Regions from separate parts of the Pelorhabdus sp. sgz311002 genome, predicted to be linked through region 3. Evidence: riboswitches for the same ligand, from Rfam matches in the RefSeq annotation. Region 3 holds a riboswitch; each other region holds the start of a gene.

What was found. Region 3 has a riboswitch for cyclic di-GMP ahead of AC0NJP_RS11880 (hypothetical protein). Riboswitches for the same ligand answer to the same signal wherever they lie in the genome.
Region 1: linked by a shared signal. The riboswitch ahead of AC0NJP_RS13740 (GGDEF domain-containing response regulator) and the one ahead of AC0NJP_RS11880 (hypothetical protein) in region 3 are both predicted to bind cyclic di-GMP.
Region 2: linked by a shared signal. The riboswitch ahead of AC0NJP_RS15195 (putative bifunctional diguanylate cyclase/phosphodiesterase) and the one ahead of AC0NJP_RS11880 (hypothetical protein) in region 3 are both predicted to bind cyclic di-GMP.
Region 4: linked by a shared signal. The riboswitch ahead of AC0NJP_RS10785 (methyl-accepting chemotaxis protein) and the one ahead of AC0NJP_RS11880 (hypothetical protein) in region 3 are both predicted to bind cyclic di-GMP.

Annotation. Positions count from the first base shown of each region.
Region 1 is NZ_JBWBCL010000009.1:117,454-122,063, forward strand. Features, by position in the region: gene AC0NJP_RS13720 (EamA family transporter) at 69-935, opposite strand; gene AC0NJP_RS13725 (DMT family transporter) at 1,334-1,753, shown strand; gene AC0NJP_RS13730 (ClbS/DfsB family four-helix bundle protein) at 1,900-2,406, shown strand; gene AC0NJP_RS13735 (carboxymuconolactone decarboxylase family protein) at 2,475-2,789, shown strand; cyclic di-GMP riboswitch class I at 2,907-2,990, shown strand; gene AC0NJP_RS13740 (GGDEF domain-containing response regulator) at 3,121-4,029, shown strand; gene AC0NJP_RS13745 (HAD family hydrolase) at 4,308-4,610, opposite strand, start outside.
Region 2 is NZ_JBWBCL010000012.1:37,842-42,451, forward strand. Features, by position in the region: gene carB (carbamoyl-phosphate synthase large subunit) at 1-565, shown strand, start outside; gene AC0NJP_RS15175 (dihydroorotate dehydrogenase electron transfer subunit) at 558-1,319, shown strand; gene AC0NJP_RS15180 (dihydroorotate dehydrogenase) at 1,316-2,227, shown strand; gene pyrF (orotidine-5'-phosphate decarboxylase) at 2,239-2,961, shown strand; gene pyrE (orotate phosphoribosyltransferase) at 2,961-3,533, shown strand; cyclic di-GMP riboswitch class I at 3,594-3,679, shown strand; gene AC0NJP_RS15195 (putative bifunctional diguanylate cyclase/phosphodiesterase) at 3,749-4,610, shown strand, end outside.
Region 3 is NZ_JBWBCL010000007.1:104,226-108,835, reverse strand. Features, by position in the region: gene AC0NJP_RS11895 (serine protein kinase) at 1-536, opposite strand, end outside; gene AC0NJP_RS11890 (hypothetical protein) at 816-1,376, opposite strand; gene AC0NJP_RS11885 (hypothetical protein) at 1,425-1,691, opposite strand; gene AC0NJP_RS11880 (hypothetical protein) at 1,844-2,098, opposite strand; cyclic di-GMP riboswitch class I at 2,159-2,245, opposite strand; gene AC0NJP_RS11875 (indolepyruvate oxidoreductase subunit beta) at 2,295-2,867, opposite strand; gene iorA (indolepyruvate ferredoxin oxidoreductase subunit alpha) at 2,869-4,610, opposite strand, start outside.
Region 4 is NZ_JBWBCL010000006.1:65,266-69,875, reverse strand. Features, by position in the region: gene AC0NJP_RS10795 (iron-containing alcohol dehydrogenase) at 1-696, shown strand, start outside; gene kdgT (2-keto-3-deoxygluconate transporter) at 1,090-2,073, shown strand; cyclic di-GMP riboswitch class I at 2,192-2,277, shown strand; gene AC0NJP_RS10785 (methyl-accepting chemotaxis protein) at 2,380-4,125, shown strand; gene AC0NJP_RS10780 (hypothetical protein) at 4,185-4,580, shown strand.

The DNA.
Region 1 (4,610 bases), on a different contig from region 3:
GAGCCTGAAACTTTTTTAAAGTGTAACTATGGTTAGCAGGAATGCCAACTAATTTGAACCAGTACCAATCAGGTTTTTTGTAGGTTACCTACAATGATTCCGCCCAAAATCATGATAATCCCCAGCCACTGCAAGGTGGCGATGTGCTCCCCCAATACAAAGGCTGATAGAAGCATCGCTATAGGAAGTTCTGATGAGGTTAAGATACTTCCAAGGCCGACTCCAATTTTAGGAATCCCAATGGAGAACAACAATGGAGGCAGGGCAATACCAAATAATCCCAGTAATATGCTATAGGGCATCAATTGTAAAAGTACAGGTATATTTGTGAGGAAAAATGGTGGTAGAAAACAGAAGATGGTTGCTGTGGCGCCAATCGACATAAGTGCACTTTTCAGAATGGGGGAAACGTCACGCGCAACGGTTCCGCTACTGAGAATCACTAGAGAGTAAGAGAATGCTGCTGCAGAGCCCCAGATCATTCCTGGTGAAACAAAGACATTATTAGTCCCCATTTTTATTCCAGTAGCAAATAGTGATCCAATAAGGAGTACAGTAATTGCTACAATTTTTTGCCATGTAGGAATTCGCCGAAAAAATATTCCTTCCAATAATACTCCAATCCAAATGAATTGGAATAAAAATATAATTGCTAACGAGGCATCCAACGTTTGTAATGACGTATAATAAAAAACAGTCGTTAGTCCAATCGGCGAACCACATAAAACTAATAACAAAGTTTTTTTCCATGGGATAAATTGTTTTCGCTGAAACAACACGACAGCCCAGAGAAGCAACATGCCGAAAAATCCTTGTGATCCACAAACATCATTTACTGTAAAACCACTTGCGTAAGCAATCTTGACAAGCGTAGAAAGGATGCCATAACTGCATCCACCTAAAAATACTAGAAATGCATAAGAATTTCTTGACAAAATATCTCCTCCCAATAAAAAACGCCACACAATATCCCAATAGATATTGTGTGGCGAAAATAGATTTCTCTAGAAAAATCCACATCCAAAGATGGTTTTATGATTCAGTTTTAAGCTTATCTAAGCATAGCAGTTTTCTTTTTGTTCGTCAACAACTGAAAATTCTAAGGGAATTATAGTTAATACTTGGTTTATGATTCACTTTATATCAGAATTTAAATCAGAAAGAAAAAATTGTAGATCGTTATAGAAAATTAAATTTTTAGCCGTTTCAACTGTTGACTATTTTTAAGATAATTTGTTTTTTGTATAATAGAGTTAGTATTTTGTAAATCAAAATATGGTTTAGATATAAAGAGAAGAAATGAGAAAACTACTAATATAAGGGGAGAAACATAATGCTAAGCGTCTTAGCGGCGATTATTACTGGAATAATTTTACCCATACAAGGAGCTATTAATTCGCAAATAGGAAAGTTATCGGGACAATTTATTATGATTATAGGAGTCTCTATTTTTCAGATTTTATTTGCATTATTATTTGTTTTATATAATCAGCAAAAGATTAGTGATACAATATCTACTAAAGCCTTGATTTCAGGAATGATGGGGATTTGTGCAATGTATGGTTTTTCATACTCTATAGCGAATATTGGAACATTAAAGGTATTTGCCTTAGTATTAGCAGCTCAGATTATTACTGCGGCTGTCGTTGATCATTTTGGACTTGTTGGTGTTGAAGTTTCCCCGATAACATACAATAAAGTAGGAAGTTGCATACTTATACTGACTGGGGTTTATTGGCTAGCTAGATCTTAGAGAGTGTCAATAACTGCTCATAAAATCCTGTAACTTTTTTCAAATTAGTTTTAAAGCGTGTTCAAATTTGAGGCATTAATCTACCTTAGATATTTTTTGCTTATTAAATTTGAAGTGGTTATAAAAAATGGAGTGTGCCATGATAAATGATACAATACAATAGTAAAGTTGAATTAATTGCCGCTATACAAAAGACTTATTTGCTTTTTGACAAAGAATTTGATGAGATTCCAGATGAAAAAGGAAATGTTCGCATTGCGCAAGTGGATAAGACGCCGCAGGAAATGCTAGCATATCAGCTCGGATGGTTAAATCTTATTATGGGATGGGAAATAGATGAATTAAATGGGAAAAAAGTTATTACTCCCTCACTGGACTATAAATGGAATCAGTTGGGACAACTTTATCAAAAATTTTATTATGAATACAGCGGGTACTCGCTACAGGAATTACGCAAATTATTTGGGGAAAACGTTGCAGCATGGTGTGCTTGGATCGATCAATTAAGTGAGGAAGAATTATTTACTCCAAATGCGCGTGAATGGACAGTAACAAAAGCGAATTGGCCAATGTGGAAGTGGATACATATAAATTCGGTTGCGCCTTTTAAGAATTTTAGAACCAAGATTAGGAAATGGAAAAAGAATGTTTGACCCAGCGATTATCGGAATCTATAAATAACAAAATAATGTGCTATTTGGGAGGGATTTACTTGAAAAATATGAGTAATGCATTTGACTGCTTTTTAAAAGAAGCTCCGGAACAATCGAAAACATGGTTAGAAACTGTTCAAAAATTAGACGAGGCTAGCAGCCTTGATTCCAAAACAGAAGAGATTGCTTATATTGCTGTTTTAGCGGCGGTTGGACTGCTAAGTGGTCTTCCTTTTCATGTAAAACATGCTCAGGAGTTAGGTGCTACTAGAGATGAGATTAAAAGTGCAGTTTTATTAGCGCTCCCCGCAGTAGGAAATAAGGTGATTACTGCGTTGCCGATAGCACTTGAAGCCTATGATAGTGAATTTAAAGGAAAGTAGACGTTTTGTTTATTTCAACAAGATGAGGGAATGAAAACCTGTCAGATGTATTATTGGATACATTTGGCAGGCTCCTTTGAAATTTTGAATCATTATGGTATAATTTTCATTAAAGAAATATTTGGTAGGCAAACCACCCGAAAGGATGGGACGCAAAGCCGTGGGTCTAAAGGAATTTTCTAAGACTGCCAGGTTACATCATTAATTACGATGATAACCTGGTTTTTTATTGCAATAAAATGAGAAATCATTGATGTAGCTATCACTAAAGTTATCGTTCCATGTTGGCTTTGTTTTCTGAACTTTAAAGTGGAAGAGAAAGGACGATAAGATGAATTTTGGTAAGCAGACAGTTCTCGTTGTTGATGATGAAAAATTTCACTGTAATTTATTAATGAAAATTTTGCAAGATAATTATAGTGTTTATTGTGCAACTTCCGGGTCACAGGCTTTAAAGATCATTATATCTCGAAAAATTGATCTTATTTTATTAGATATAATGCTACCAGATATTGATGGCTACGAAATTTGTCGGCAAGTCAAAGAAAATCCGGCTACTCAAGACATAGTAGTAATATTTATTTCTTCCAATTCCTCTCCGCAGCATCAAACAACAGGGTTTTCAATGGGAGCGGTTGATTACATTACGAAGAACACAGACATAGCAGTTATAAAAGCCCGTATTGAGAGTCAGCTTGAATTAAAAAAGCAAAGAGACATTTTAGTGAGTTTGTCAATGATTGATAAATTGACAGAGATATATAATCGTCGTTTTTTAGAAGAGGCATTAAATAAATTATGTCTTAGCTCACATCGTAATAATGAATATTTATCAGCGATAATGATTGATATAGATTTTTTTAAAAACTACAATGATATCTATGGGCATTTAGAAGGCGATGAGTGTTTGAGAAAAGTTAGCCAAACAATAAAAAATTCACTTTCTAGGTCAATCGATATTGTCGGTAGATATGGTGGAGAAGAATTTGTTGTCTTACTGCCAGCAACACCGCTTAGTGGTGCAATTGTAGTTGCCCAGAGGATTCAAGAAAATATAAAAAAATTAGCTTTAAAACATGAGATGTCAGATGTAAGTGAGTTTATCACAGTTAGCATGGGAGTTGCATCATTGAAACCAAATGATGATTATAAACCGGCTAAGCTCATTAAACGCGCTGATATAGGACTCTATAATGCGAAAAGAGAAGGAAGAAATTGCTATATTTCTATCGAAGAATGAAGTGGGAATATCTTAAATTCTGTAAAAATCTCTAAGCTGGTATGAGCTTAGAGATTTTTATTGCATATGAGGAATGTCCCTCATTTTGTGTAAACGCAACTGGTATAAAAAGAGTATATATTTTTATAGGGGAAAAACAGTCATCTTGGCTAGTTGTCCCTTGCTTGCATTATACGGAAAAGCCCCTTGCTGTCAAGGTATTCAAGTCTGTCAGCCAAAATATTTCTAGTTGGGAATGAATTCGGGATAGTCTCTCACAATAAAAATGGCTTGATAGTTTAGTTGTGATACCAGGTTTTAAAGCGCCTTATTTTACCTAATAACCCCCTTGAATTACCATCAAAACAAATAGCTCTATCATCGACATACACTATTGCGGGCGGCTTGTGTACAGCTACGTCATCAACGACTATGCCATATTGTTTTAACCATGTATTAATAGCTTCTTTTCCCCCAGTTTGATGGCAGCGAGTAGACACAATCACAACTCGATAATGCTTTCGAATCTCCTCAATCGCCTCTTTTATCCCCGTAACAGGTGGATCAGGAATAACTTCAACTCCCTGAAATCCACTTGTATA
Region 2 (4,610 bases), on a different contig from region 3:
AGTCTTCTCCTTTGCGAAAATGCAGCAAGTTGATATTTCACTTGGACCTGAAATGAAATCAACTGGGGAAGTTATGGGTCTCGATTATCACTATGAACGGGCTCTTTACAAAGCGCTGATCGGATCAAACATGAATATTCCTCGCGAAGGAACTGTTTTGATCACTGTCAATGATAAAGATAAATCGGAAGTTCTGTCGATCGCCAAAGGGTTTGAAGAACTGGGCTATCAGCTCATGGCGACAGAAGGAACGGCGAAGTACTTGACTGATCGAGGAATCGCCGTGAGTCGTGTGCCGAAAGTCAGCGAAGCGCCGCCGCATATTCTTGATCTCATTCGTAGCAGCAAAATCAATCTTGTCATTAATACGTTAACACGTGGCAAGGAACAGGAACGTGACGGCTACAAGATTCGTCGGGCCACTGTCGAAAATGGAATTCCTTGTCTTACTTCGCTTGATACGGCAAATTCTGTTCTGCGGGTACTTACAGTTATGCGTGAACGGCGTCTTACCTATGTTCTTGCTCTACAGGACTATGTAGAAGGAAGGGATTATTTTGGCTAAAGTTCGAGAAGAAGCGGCAATTGTATCTCACAAGATTCTAGCGCCGACTCTGCGCGAGCTTGTGCTAAAAGCGCCGGAGATTGCGGCTATGGCTCAGCCGGGGCAGTTTGTTCATGTGGCCGTCGGCGCGACTCATATTTTGCGGCGCCCCATCAGTATTGCTGATGCCGATGCGAAGCAAGGAACGATTACTTTAATTTATAAACTAGCAGGCCAGGGCACTATTGCCCTGGCTGATAAAAAAATTGGTGAACTAGTGGATCTGCTAGGCCCATTAGGAAACTCTTTTGCGGTGCAAGGCGAAAAAATTCTGCTGGTAGGCGGCGGGATTGGTACTGCGCCGCTCATTTATCTGGCAAAATCTCTTTGTCCAAAACCCATGACTGTCGTCATGGGCGGACGAACAGCGGAAGAAATGATTTGGCCGGACTATTTCAAAAGTGTTTGCCAAGATATACAGATTACTACGGATGACGGAACTTGTGGTACAAAAGGTCTGTGTATTGATTTATTGCCGGAAATTTTAACAAAGGGCTATGACATGATTTATACTTGTGGTCCGAAAATTATGATGGAGGCTGTGGCGAAGGCGGCGCAAGAAGCGGGTGTGCTTTGCCAAGTTTCCTTAGAAGAATATATGGCCTGCGGCGTGGGGGCTTGTCTTTCCTGCACTTGTGCGGCGAAAGGCGAAAAACGCGTTAAGGTTTGTACCGATGGACCTGTCTTTTTTAGCAGCGAGGTGATGTCTTTATGAACCGTTTAGCTACAGAAATTGCTGGGATTTCCATGAAAAATCCAGTTATGAGCGCGTCGGGAACTTTTGGTTTCGGTCTGGAATATCAAGATTTTGCGCCGCTCGAAGATTTAGGCGCTGTTGTCGTCAAAGGTACGACCCTATTACCTCGTGCTGGCAATGCCGGTCATCGCATCGCCGAAACACCAGCAGGTATGCTGAATGCTGTTGGTTTGGAAAATCCCGGTGTGGACGTTTTTTTAACGGAAATTCTGCCGAAGGTTTCTACGTATGGCACGCCGATCATCATTAATATTTCGGCGAATACAGTAGAAGAATACGGTATATTAGCGGCTAAACTGGCTGATGCGCCGATTGCCGGTATTGAGATCAATATATCCTGCCCGAATGTCAAACAAGGCGGCATGGCTTTTGGCGTTCAGGAAGAAAGCGCCGCCAGCGTAGTGCGGGCAGTAAAAGCCAATACAGATAAACCGGTCATTACGAAACTCTCGCCGAACGTTACGGATATTGCTTCTATGGCTAAAGCGGTAGAGGAAGCCGGAACGGATGCGATCTCTTTAATTAACACACTTCTGGGCATGGCCATTGATATTCACTCCTGGCGACCCATTCTAGGGAACGGCATGGGAGGTCTATCAGGGCCTGCTGTGAAACCTGTAGCTGTGCGTATGGTTTATCAGGTAGCTCAGGCCGTTTCTGTCCCTGTAATTGGTATGGGAGGCATTATGACAGCAGAAGATGCTGTTGAGTTTTTCCTGGCTGGCGCCAGCGCCGTTGCCGTAGGAACAGCGAATTTTATGAATCCTTCTGCTATGGTTGATGTGGCGGCAGGGCTTGACGATTATTTGGCGAAACGGGGCATTTCCCATATTAGCGAGATTGTTGGTAAGGTGAAATTTGGATAAGGAGAACAGGTATGAGTGCGAAAAGTAATTCACGCTGTATCGTTGCTTTAGATGTAAATACGCTTGAGGAAGCAAAACAGATTGTTGACGAACTAGGCGATTCTGTCAGCTTTTATAAAGTAGGCATGCAGTTTTACTATAGTCAAGGCAATGAGGTATTGCGTTATCTGCAATCCAAAAACAAATCGATTTTTTTAGATTTGAAGCTTCATGATATTCCTAATACTGTGGCAAAAAGTGCGGCAGCGCTTTCGAAGTTAGGCGTTTCGCTAATGACACTTCATTCTCTTGGCGGCTTTGCTATGATGCAGGCCGCCGCTCAAGCTGTGAAGGAAAGTGCTGCGGCGGAAAATCGTGAGGTCCCCAAACTTTTAGCTGTTACTATATTAACAAGTATGGACGAGGTAGCTTTGAAGCAAGTGGGCTGCCCGCTTGCGATTGGTGAAGAAGTTTTAACGTTAGCTAAGCTAGCTAAATCGGCGGGGATGGACGGCGTTGTCGCTTCGCCTCATGAAGCCGCGATGATTCGAAAAGCCTGCGGCGACGACTTCTTGATCGTCACGCCGGGAATTCGACCAGCCGGAGCAGCATTGCAAGATCAAAGTCGCGCCAGTACGCCAGCAGCGGCTCTTACGGCAGGGGCAACGCATTTAGTTATTGGGCGGCCTATTACGCAGGCGGCCGACAAGAACTTGGCCGTAGAAAAAATACTAGCAGAAATGGAGACGGTATGATGACTGAAGCAGAAGTAAAAGAGTTATTTATACAAACTGGGGCGATTTTAGAAGGCCATTTTCTATTGACCTCTGGCCGTCATAGTATGATGTATGTTGAGAAATTTCAGGTACTGCAGCAGCCGAAACATACCGAAACGTTATGCAAAGCTTTAGCTGAAAAATTTCGTGATGCTAAGATTGACGTAGTTATCGGACCGATGACTGGCGGTATTCTTTTGGCTCATGAAGTGGCTAAAGAGCTTGGTACAAGAGCGCTCTTTACGGAAAGGGAAAACGGCAAAATGGCACTGCGGCGCGGTTTTTACGTCGATCCCGGTGAACGCGTTCTCGTCGTGGAAGATATCGTTACAACAGGTGGCTCGGTGCAGGAAGTGATTGACACAATTAAACCAACAGGCGGAATTATTGCTGGGGTGGGGATTCTTGTGGATCGCAGCGGTGGTAAAGCTTCCTTTGAAGCGCCGACTGAGGCGTTGTTGCATCTTGATGTGGCGTCTTTTGCACCAGAAGAATGTCCCGCTTGCAAAGCCGGAACTCCTATTACCAAACGGGGCAGTCGGAAAATTTAAGTAAACTATTTAAGAAGTCCTGAATTGACAGTTATTAGCATGTTATGATATAAATAAAGATAATGAATATGGCAAACTTATCGAAAGATAAGGACGCAAAGCTATGGGTCTAAAGACAGGATGTCTATGATTGCCAGGTTGCTCCCTGTATAGATAGACCAGGTGTCAGGCCTGGTCTTTTATTTTTTTGAGAGCGCGAGGTAGGAGGATTTTTTGTGAAGAAAAATGATTCTGAGTCGGTAGGAAAGGCGCAAGAAAAGATTTTGTTTGCCGAAATAGAAGCGCAGATTCAAAAATATCAGGTTCTCGCAGAAAAGACAGGAGATATTATTTTATTTATAGCTTTAGAAGGGCAAATTCTAGCAGGTAATGATGCTGCGCTTCGTGTCTATGGCTACTCAGCGGAAGAACTCACAGCTTTAACGATTTTTGATGTGCGGGAAGACGGTACGGAAGCAGCTCTAATTTTAGAACAGATGAAATTAGCCGGAGCCGCCGGCGTTTGTTTTGAAGCAAAGCATAAGCGGAAAAATGGTACGGTTTTTTACGTGCAGGTTCAATCGCAACGAAGCATTGTAGCTGGGGTGCCTGTTTTATTGAGTATTATCCGTGATATTAGTCATCGCAAGCAGATGGAAGAAAGACTATGGCATTTGGCCCACTATGATTATCTTACAGATATTCCAAACCGCTACTATTTAGAAGAACATTTGAAAAAGACAGGCACAAATGGTTGTGTGGCGCAAAAAAGCGCGTTACTGCTACTTGATTTTGATAATTTTAATCTTGTCAATAATTCGTATGGCCATAAGGCGGGTGACCGTTTATTGCAACAGGCTGTAAAATTATTGAAGCGCAACCTGCGTAAAGGTGATTTTTTAGCCCGTTTAGGCGGCGATGAGTTTTTAATTTTTCTGTATGAGACTACCTTGGAAAAGGCGAACTGCATGGCTACAAGGCTCTTAAAAACATTAGAAAAAGAAAACTTTTATGTCGATGCCAGCAAAATTCCTCTTCGCGTTACGGCAAGTATTGGTATTGTCTATATTGATGAAGCGGTTGAAGTAAAACGTATTT
Region 3 (4,610 bases):
GGGCACAAATCCCCCTCTATTTTAACACCAAGAATTTCTTCAAATTGAGGTCGTAAATGTTTAGGAATTAGATGCAGCGGCTCCTCCCGCATTGGGCAGCCTTCCAGAGTGTAAATCGGCGGACTCATCTCCAAGGCCCGTTTTAACGCTTCCATCAAAGAAGATTTCCCTGCACCTACAGGCCCCACTAAATATAAAACTTGCCGTGATTCCTCACCTTTCATGGCTGCAGAGTGAAAATAACGCATGATTTTCATAATACTTTTATCGATGCCAAAAAACTGATCCTCAAAAAAACGATAACGCCGCAGCGTATCATTGCCGTGAATCCGTTTCAAGCGCGGATCTTCTTCTGTTCTTACAATATCAACACCTGGCGCTGTTAGTAGTTCATGCATGCGTTGATGAGCTAGCATGACTCCTTTCGGATTTTCTTTTACGATTTTCAGATAATCAAGCAGCGTGCCAGAAAAATGCTCGTGCTTTCTCTCTACCCGATCTTGCTTAATCAGACTGACGAAATCAAAATTTGCCATACTTTCTCCCCCTTTTTGCATGCAATTATAATAAAAAAATGATAAGCCATCACGCTAAAAGAATTTTTATCCCTTCAGAGAAGACACGGCTTACCATTTGATTTAATATAGCAGATTTTTTTATCAATGTCTATAACAAAATAACATGAATACTGATAAAGAAAATTTTAAATATACTAAAATATACTATGATAGCAAAACTAAATCATGCCTCAAACGTAAATAGCGCGAATCACCAATCACGGCAATATCATCTATTATTATGAACAAAGCAATAAGTTAATGAAACCAAGACTTAGCAAAATGATACATCAGCCATGCCGTACCAAAAAAAGCGGTAAGGGCGATAAGGCCAAATAGAACTTTCTTCTTCTTCGTAAAACCGGCAGCTTGTTGACAATAATATTCTTTTTGTGTCTTTTTGCCGCATTCGTAGCAATAGCTATCTTCAGCAAAAACAGCCGTACCGCAAGAGTTACAAAAATAAACGACAGCAGGCTTTTTATGATCGGCGCTACCGCCAGACAATGCACCCACTTGCGACGGTTTTGGCTCTGGTACTTGCTCTGAAGCTTCGTCCGCTTTTTTCGCTGAGTCACCGCCTTCGCCTGACAACTCTTCAGCCGCCTTTGCAGCCGCTGCTACTTCGGCTTCTGTAATAACCAAACCATCCGTCGCTGTAGTCTCTGGTACTGGTGAGGCGAGTTCTTCTGTGGGCGAAGCAGGGACGGCAGCTTTTGGCTGTTTATCTGATTGTGTTAGATAGGCCACATCCTTGCCACACTTGCCGCAAAAATTTCCTTCCACACTTATGGTCACACCGCATTGAGGACAATACATAGCTAATCTCCTCCGAAATATCCAATCTATACAGATTTGAAAGACCGCTTATTTTTTCGTTACAACAACAATAACAAAAGTTACTATGATAATTAGCCCGACAAAAGCGCCAACTCCAGCAATCACCAATTTTTTGGGCGAAGCCAAAAAAGCAGCCAGCCCAGTCGGCGGCGCTGGATCTACCAACTCAGTTTCTACAGCTTCCGCTTCCGCCTCAGCCATTTCTTCCGTTTGATCTGGTTGTCGTTTGCCGCAGATCTGACAAAACAAAGCACTTTTCGGTATTTCTACACCGCAAAAAATACAATAGCGCATCCTGGCACCTCACTCATTACTTGCAGGCTGAAAATCTTTATTTTTATTCTTTTTCGCTAAAATCCGATCAAATCCTCTATTTAGAATAAAAAACCGCCGCAGTAAGCATTCGTGTAGTCGTAAGCTTACCGCGACGGTTTTTTATTCCTGTTCTATTTCTGTAAAAAGTTGGTACAGGAAATACCAGCTCGTTCCAATTCATTCGCAGAATGAAATAAGGTGAATTTTTTCCCTGTAGATAAAAACTCGCCTGAAACAGCTTGATTTAGGCCTTCACTCAGGCAGCTTTCACAATAATAATGCCCTTTGGACTTATTCTGCCCATCGTTATACATTTCAAGGCGCCGCGTAGCCTTACGGCCGCAACATTCACAACGGCCCAAGAGCTGGGCCAAATATTGTAACATGTAAAACCCTTCCTTATTTGCCTAAATTAAGCAACAAAAAACCAGGCTGCTCATCAAATTGATTGCAACCTGGCGCTCATAGACAGATCTGTCCTTAGATCCAAAGCTTTGCGTCCTTACCTTTCGATAAGTTTGCCGACGTTTTCTTTTGCTGACTCTTTCTTATGATACCATGCCCCTTAAGGCTTGGCAACTATCAGACTGTCTCTAACCCAGCTTGAAATGCGGCCTGATTGATTGAAAAAAGCTGGGGCTTAATCTGTTCTTTCATTGCTTCGTCCCAATGGATTGTGGTAAGGTCCATCGCCTTGACTAAAGCACCGAATAAAACAACGTTCATACAGCGACCATTGCCCAGCGCAAGGGCTATCTTTTCTGCAGCTACGATCGTCGTTGCCGCTTTCTCCTGTAAAGTTTCTAAAATGCCTGTAGGATAATCGCACTTTCCATTCAAAATCGGCGCTGAGGGAATCTGATAATCATTGACAACGATTTTGCCATCAGGCTTTAAATAATCTAACCAGCGCAGCGCTTCCATCTGCTCAAAAGATACGAGAATATCGGCTTCGCCTTTACCAATAATGGGTGAATAAACTTTTTCACCATAGCGAACCTGGGTACTCACACTGCCGCCGCGTTGGGCCATGCCATGTACTTCTGACATTTTTACGTCATAGCCGGCAGCCATAAGACCTGTAGATAAAATCTTGCTCACTAAAATGGTTCCCTGGCCGCCAACGCCTACTAATAAAATATTTTTCGTCGCCATCTTATTTCCCCTCCTTGGCAATCGCCTGTACCGGACAAACCTGCGCACAAACCTCACAGCCTACACACTGCATCGCATGGATCGAACTCTTTTTCGCCGCCTTATCAAAACGAAGGGCTGGACAGCCTGTTTTAATACATTTTTTACAACCGATACATTTCGCTTGATCGATTTTGCATTTTGCCAAATAGTCGCCGAATTCTTCGTGATCTTGCGGCGATGCTTTCTTTAACACGCAAGGCCAACGTGTAATAATGACCGAAGGTTCGTCAAGGGCCAAGGCCCAATCGAGCGCTTCACTGACTTCATCAAGGCGCAAAGGATTAATGGTTTTGACATGATCCACGCCAATGGCTTTTACCACAGAAGCAATATCAAGCGCTTTCGTTGGCATCCCTTGCAGTGTATAACCAGTGCCAGGATGATCCTGATGGCCCGTCATACCAGTAATTCGATTATCAAGAATACAAGTAATTGTATTGCTGCGATTATAAACAATATCAATCAAGCTCATAAGACCAGTATGGAAAAAGGTAGAGTCGCCGATTGTAGAAATTACTCGCGTATCTTCCTCAAAATAATGGAAAGTCTTTTGCAGACCATGCCCCACACTGGGAGCAGAGCCCATACAGTTGGCAGCATCTTTGGCATTTAAGGGATCGCCGCCGCCCAAAGCGTAGCAGCCAATATCGCCCATAATCGCTACATTCTTACGTTTTCCCAGTTCATAAAAGAACCCGCGATGAGGACAGCCCGCGCAAAGAACCGGCGGACGCGTTACTACAACGGAAGCGTCATAAGAAATCATCTCGCGACGTTTACCAAGGAGCGCCTGTGCGACAATATCAGGATTTAATTCACCGGTATAAGGAATTTTCGCTTTACCAATGCAAGCAATGCCAGCTGCTTTGATCTGCTCTTCCAAATAAGGCTCAAGCTCTTCCACGACGTAGAGCGTATCAACGGCAGCGGCAAAGGTACGGATTTTTTCGAGCGGTAGCGGATAAGTAAAACCAAGTTTTAAATATGAAGCATCTTCGCCAAAAACTTCCTTGGCATATTGAAAAGCAATCCCCGAGGAAATAATCCCGATTTTTTTACTGTGCCATTCGATATAGTTTAACGGCGTCTCTTCCGCGTAGCGCTGTAAAGTCTGCAGCCGTTCTTCCAAATTTACACGCAGCTTTTTCGCTACAGCCGGGACCAAATCATATTTTGCGGGATTTTTAACATAGGCTTTTTTAACGACTTCACTCCGCTTTCCTAACGTCACGATGCTTTTACTATGGCAAACGCGCGTCGTCATACGGAATAGCACAGGAGTATCAAAGGTTTCACTAATCTCTAAAGCTGTTTTAACCATATCTTTTGCTTCCTGGCTATCGCTCGGCTCCACCATAGCCACCTTAGCAAACTTAGCATAATACCGATTATCTTGTTCATTTTGCGAGGAATGACAGCCAGGATCATCGCCACTGACAAGTACCATGCCGCCATTGACACCCGAATAGGCAAAACTAAAGAGCGGATCAGCTGCTACATTCACCCCGACCATCTTCATGGCCGCCAAGGTTCTCCCGCCGCCTAAAGACGCGCCGATCGCATTTTCGAAGGCGACTTTTTCATTTGGCGCCCATTCCGCAATGATGTCCCCTTTAAACTGAGCAATATTTTCCAAAATCTCTGTACTAGGCGTACCGGGATAAGCGGCTGCGTAAACGACGCCCGCTTCATAAGCGCCTT
Region 4 (4,610 bases), on a different contig from region 3:
TGGAAAGATAAACTGGCGTTTTCTAATCCACTGTTGTTTCCGAAATTTTCAATTCTTGATCCCGAGTACACTTATACACTGCCAATGAAACAGGTTGGCAACGGTGTTGTTGATGCCTTCATTCATGTGATGGAACAATATATGACCTATCCCGTACAAGCCAAGGTGCAGGATCGTTTTTCGGAAGGTTTGCTGCTTACCCTAATCGAAGAAGGGCCAAAAGCTATTGCGAAGACGGACGATTATGATGTACGAGCAAACTGGATGTTTAGTGCTACCTTGGCGCTAAATGGATTGATCGGTCAAGGCGTTCCGCAGGATTGGGCCACCCACATGATCGGCCACGAAATTACAGCGCTTTACGGATTGGATCATGCCCAAACGTTGGCGATCGTATTACCAGCGCTGCTGACTGTCCGAAAAGAGCAGAAGCGTGATAAGCTGCTTCAATATGCAGACCGAATTTGGTCATTAGGGAATTTGCCGGAAGAGGAACGGATTGAGCAAGCGATTGCAAAAACGCGTGAATTCTTTGTTGCGATGGGCGTGCCAACACATCTTTCTGAATATCACTTAGGCGCTGATGCTGTTGAAGAAGTGGTTAAGAGTTTAGAAAAACACGGCATGGTAAAATTAGGGGAAAATGCTGATATTACACCAGCGGAAGTTAGAAAAATCTTGCTGGCTGCTTTATAAAGTATAAGGGATCTAGCTGCAAATCAGCAGCTTAGATCCCTTTTTGATAAATGAAAATGAATTAGTATTCCACATTGTGAAATTTATTATTAGAACTGTGGAAATATTCTTGTAAAAACAAAAAATGAAATATATAATAAAATTATAAAATTCGTGAAATAAAGTTTTATAATATGGAATTTTAAAAAGGGGGTTGTAATAGACGAATAAGAAGTTTCAGCAAAATAAATGTGGGATTGCTGCAAAAACAGTCTTTTTGTGTAATGTAAACCGGTACACTAATGAATTTTAAGTTATTAAATAGCGAGAAAGAGATTTTGGCGATGAATTTTTATATTATTAATAGATTCATGAATTAATACGCAATTTAATGACAGAAGGGAAGGCTAGAATATGCAAATTAAACAGAAAATTGATAAAATTCCTGGCGGTCTCATGTTAGTTCCATTGTTTTTAGGAGCTCTGTGTCACACTTTTGCTCCTTGGTCAGGCAAGTATTTCGGATCGTTTACCAATGGCTTGATTACAGGAACTGTACCAATTTTAGCTGTTTGGTTTTTCTGTATGGGGGCAGCGATTGATGTTCGCGCTACTGGAATTGTACTGAAAAAATCAGGTACTTTAGTGATAACAAAAATTGCTGTTGCTTGGGTTGTCGCCTTAGTAACGGCGAGTATTCTTCCTGGTAATGGGATTCAAAATGGTTTTTTTGCCGGACTTTCTACGATAGCTATTATTGCAGCTATGGATATGACGAATGGCGGTCTTTACGCTTCGATTATGCAGCAATATGGTACTCAGGAAGAAGCGGGAGCTTTTGTATTGATGTCCATTGAATCAGGTCCGCTCGTTACCATGTTGATCTTAGGTGGAGCCGGTATTGCCTCCTTTGAACCACACTTGTTTGTCGGTGCGGTTTTACCCTTCCTCGTTGGTTTTGCTTTAGGGAATCTCGACCACGAACTGCGTGAATTTTTTGGCAAGGCGACACATACAATGATTCCTTTTTTTGCCTTTGCGCTAGGAAATACAATTGATTTAAGTGTGATTCTAAAAACAGGTTTACTTGGTATTTTACTTGGTGTTGGTGTTATTATTATTACAGGAATTCCGCTTATGCTTGCTGATAAATTTATTGGCGGCGGCAATGGAACGGCAGGGATTGCTGCTTCTAGTACGGCTGGCGCCGCTGTAACGAATCCTATTATTATTGCTGGCATGAATCCGGCGTTTGAACCTGTTGCCCAGGCAGCAACGGCGCTTGTCGCCACATCTGTTATTGTAACATCTGTTTTAGTGCCGATAATTACTGCTTGGTGGAGTAATTATGCCAAACGCAGAAAAGGCGATACTTTAGTAGAAAAAACCAGCTATTAACGAGGCCCTCTTTGCATTATTGAAGCAAGTTTTTCTGCTTCGATAATGCTCTTTTTCATTTATTGACAAATTTCCAAATATACTGTAATCTTTTAACTGTTATAGGAAAAGATATTGATTCACCATTGGGCAAACTTGTTGAAAAACAAGGACGCAAAGCCACTGGGTCTAAAGACGAAGGTCCATGATCGCCAGGTTGCTAGTTGGTTATTTTGTATCTCCATCGTCAGATTCGCAGCAGGCAGTCTGACGTTTTTTATTGTTTTTTTACATTTTATAATATAGAGGGGGATGAATTTTTTGGCAGTGATACAAGCGGGAAAGCAGAATATTGGCATGAAAATTGGAATTGGTTTTTTGGTTATGATCGTATTGATTCTGGTTTTGGGAATTGGTTTTTATCATGAATCAGGTAAGAATGCTAGCGCGATTAGTACTATTGGCAGCTCTAATACAAGAGCTTTAACAGCTGCTAAGGCCGAGAATGTTTATACAGGCGCTGTTTTGGAAATTCGTCGATTTATTGCTGATGGTGATGATAAATACCGTCAGGGGTTTATTGGGAAAATGGATACAGTGGTTGAATTAGAACAACAACTATTAGCGAAAGCGAGTTCGTCTGATAAAGCAGAGGTTGAAAAGCTAGTTAACAATACGAACACGTACTATTCTGGGGTTAAAGAGCGATTGATTCCTCGCTTAGTGGAGGCGCAGCAAGCCAAAAAAGCGGGAAACGGCGCCCTGCAGGCTAAAGCTGAAGCCGAAGCGGCGGCAGTAACCAAAGAATTAACGCCCTTTGCGCAGCAATTACAGGCCGCGTTGGCTGCGATTGAAGCCAATGAAGCAAAAGTGGTAACTGATATCGTAGCAGACTCTGCTCAAAATGCGGCCCGCGTTCAGTTCTTTTCTCTGGCTGTTATGGTACTGATTCTTGCTGTCAGTGTTTTGCTTAGTTTTGTGTTAACTCGGATGGTTGTGAAGCCTTTGCAGGTAATGACACAAGCGCTTGATCAAATGGCTAGTGGTGATTATTCGGTGCAATTGCCGCCTGCCTTTGTCAATCGCGGCGATGAATTTGGTCAAGTTGCGATGTCATTGGCGCATCTCAGGGAGAGTATGCGTGAACTCATTGGTTCGGTAGCCAAACAGTCAGAGCAAGTGGCGGCGTCATCAGAAGAGTTAACGGCAAGTGCTGATCAGTCAGCGCGGGCCTCAACGCAGGTTGCAACTGTGGTTACGGAGATTGCCGAGGGCGCTTTAGCGCAGGCGAAAGCCGTTGATGCAGCTGCCGCAACGGTAGAAGAAATGTCGCAGGGAATGGGTAAGATATCGGCTAACGCACTGGCTGTTAGCCAGGTGGCGGAAGCCGCGGCGAAAGCTTCTTTTTCTGGTACGGCCCGTGTGCAAAAAGCAAATGAGCAGATGGCTCATATTGAAAAAACTGTCGTGGAATCGGCGCAAGTTGTTGCTAATTTAGGGGCAAGATCCAAAGAAATCGGGCAAATTGTAGAAACTATTTCCGGCATTTCCGGGCAAACTAACTTGCTAGCCCTCAATGCTGCTATTGAAGCGGCTCGCGCAGGAGAACAAGGCAAAGGTTTTGCTGTCGTAGCGGAAGAAGTGCGAAAATTAGCGGAACAGTCCCAAGATGCGGCTAAACAGATCGAAGTTTTGATTCGTGACATTCAAGTCGATACGGATGCCGCTGTAGCTGCAATGGAAACAGGCACAAAGGAAGTGAAAACCGGTACTGCTGTTGTCGAAGAAGCAGGTGGTGTTTTTGGGGAAATCAAGGAACTGGTTAGTGATGTGACAGAAAAAGTGCAAGGTATTTCCCAGGCAATTGATTTAATGGCAGGCAATGGCAAAACTGTTGCTGCCTCAGTACAGCAAATTGATCAGGTAAGTCGCGAAACAGCTGGTAGAACTCAGACTGTTTCAGCTGCTACAGAAGAACAATCGGCTTCGATGGAAGAGATTGCTGCCTCAAGTCAGGAACTGGCGCGCATGGCGGAAGTACTTCAATCAGCGATTCGCAAATTCAAGCTATAAGGGTATTGTTAACAAAAAACAGGGTACTCTAGTATATTATGATACTAGGAGGTTGTACCATGGGTGATGAATTAGATCAATTGATTCGCGACCAAATTGTTCCCTTTCATTTGCGCAATGTTGAAGCGCTTGGTGCAAAACATCCTCATATTATGGGGATGGTCAATTCTGTGATGGCGAACCAAGAAAATCGGGCGGCGATCCGTATTCTGGAGCAAGGCAAGATAGTTGGTGAGTATACATTTTTACTGAAAGGCCTTAAAATTGAGACGGTCGAATCAAACACGCTTGATCCTCAGTTCCAGCATCCCTTTTTAGGAAAAATAAAACCTTTTGTGACGTTAGAACGTACCGTTTTAGAAAAGGTTTTGGCTGATGATAAAAATTATCTAGAGGAGCCGTTTTCCGCGGTAGTGCCTTATTTGAGCGAAATTACAATTCAATTTCTGCCATGAAAAGAGCCTAATGGCTCTTTTCTTTTTGGA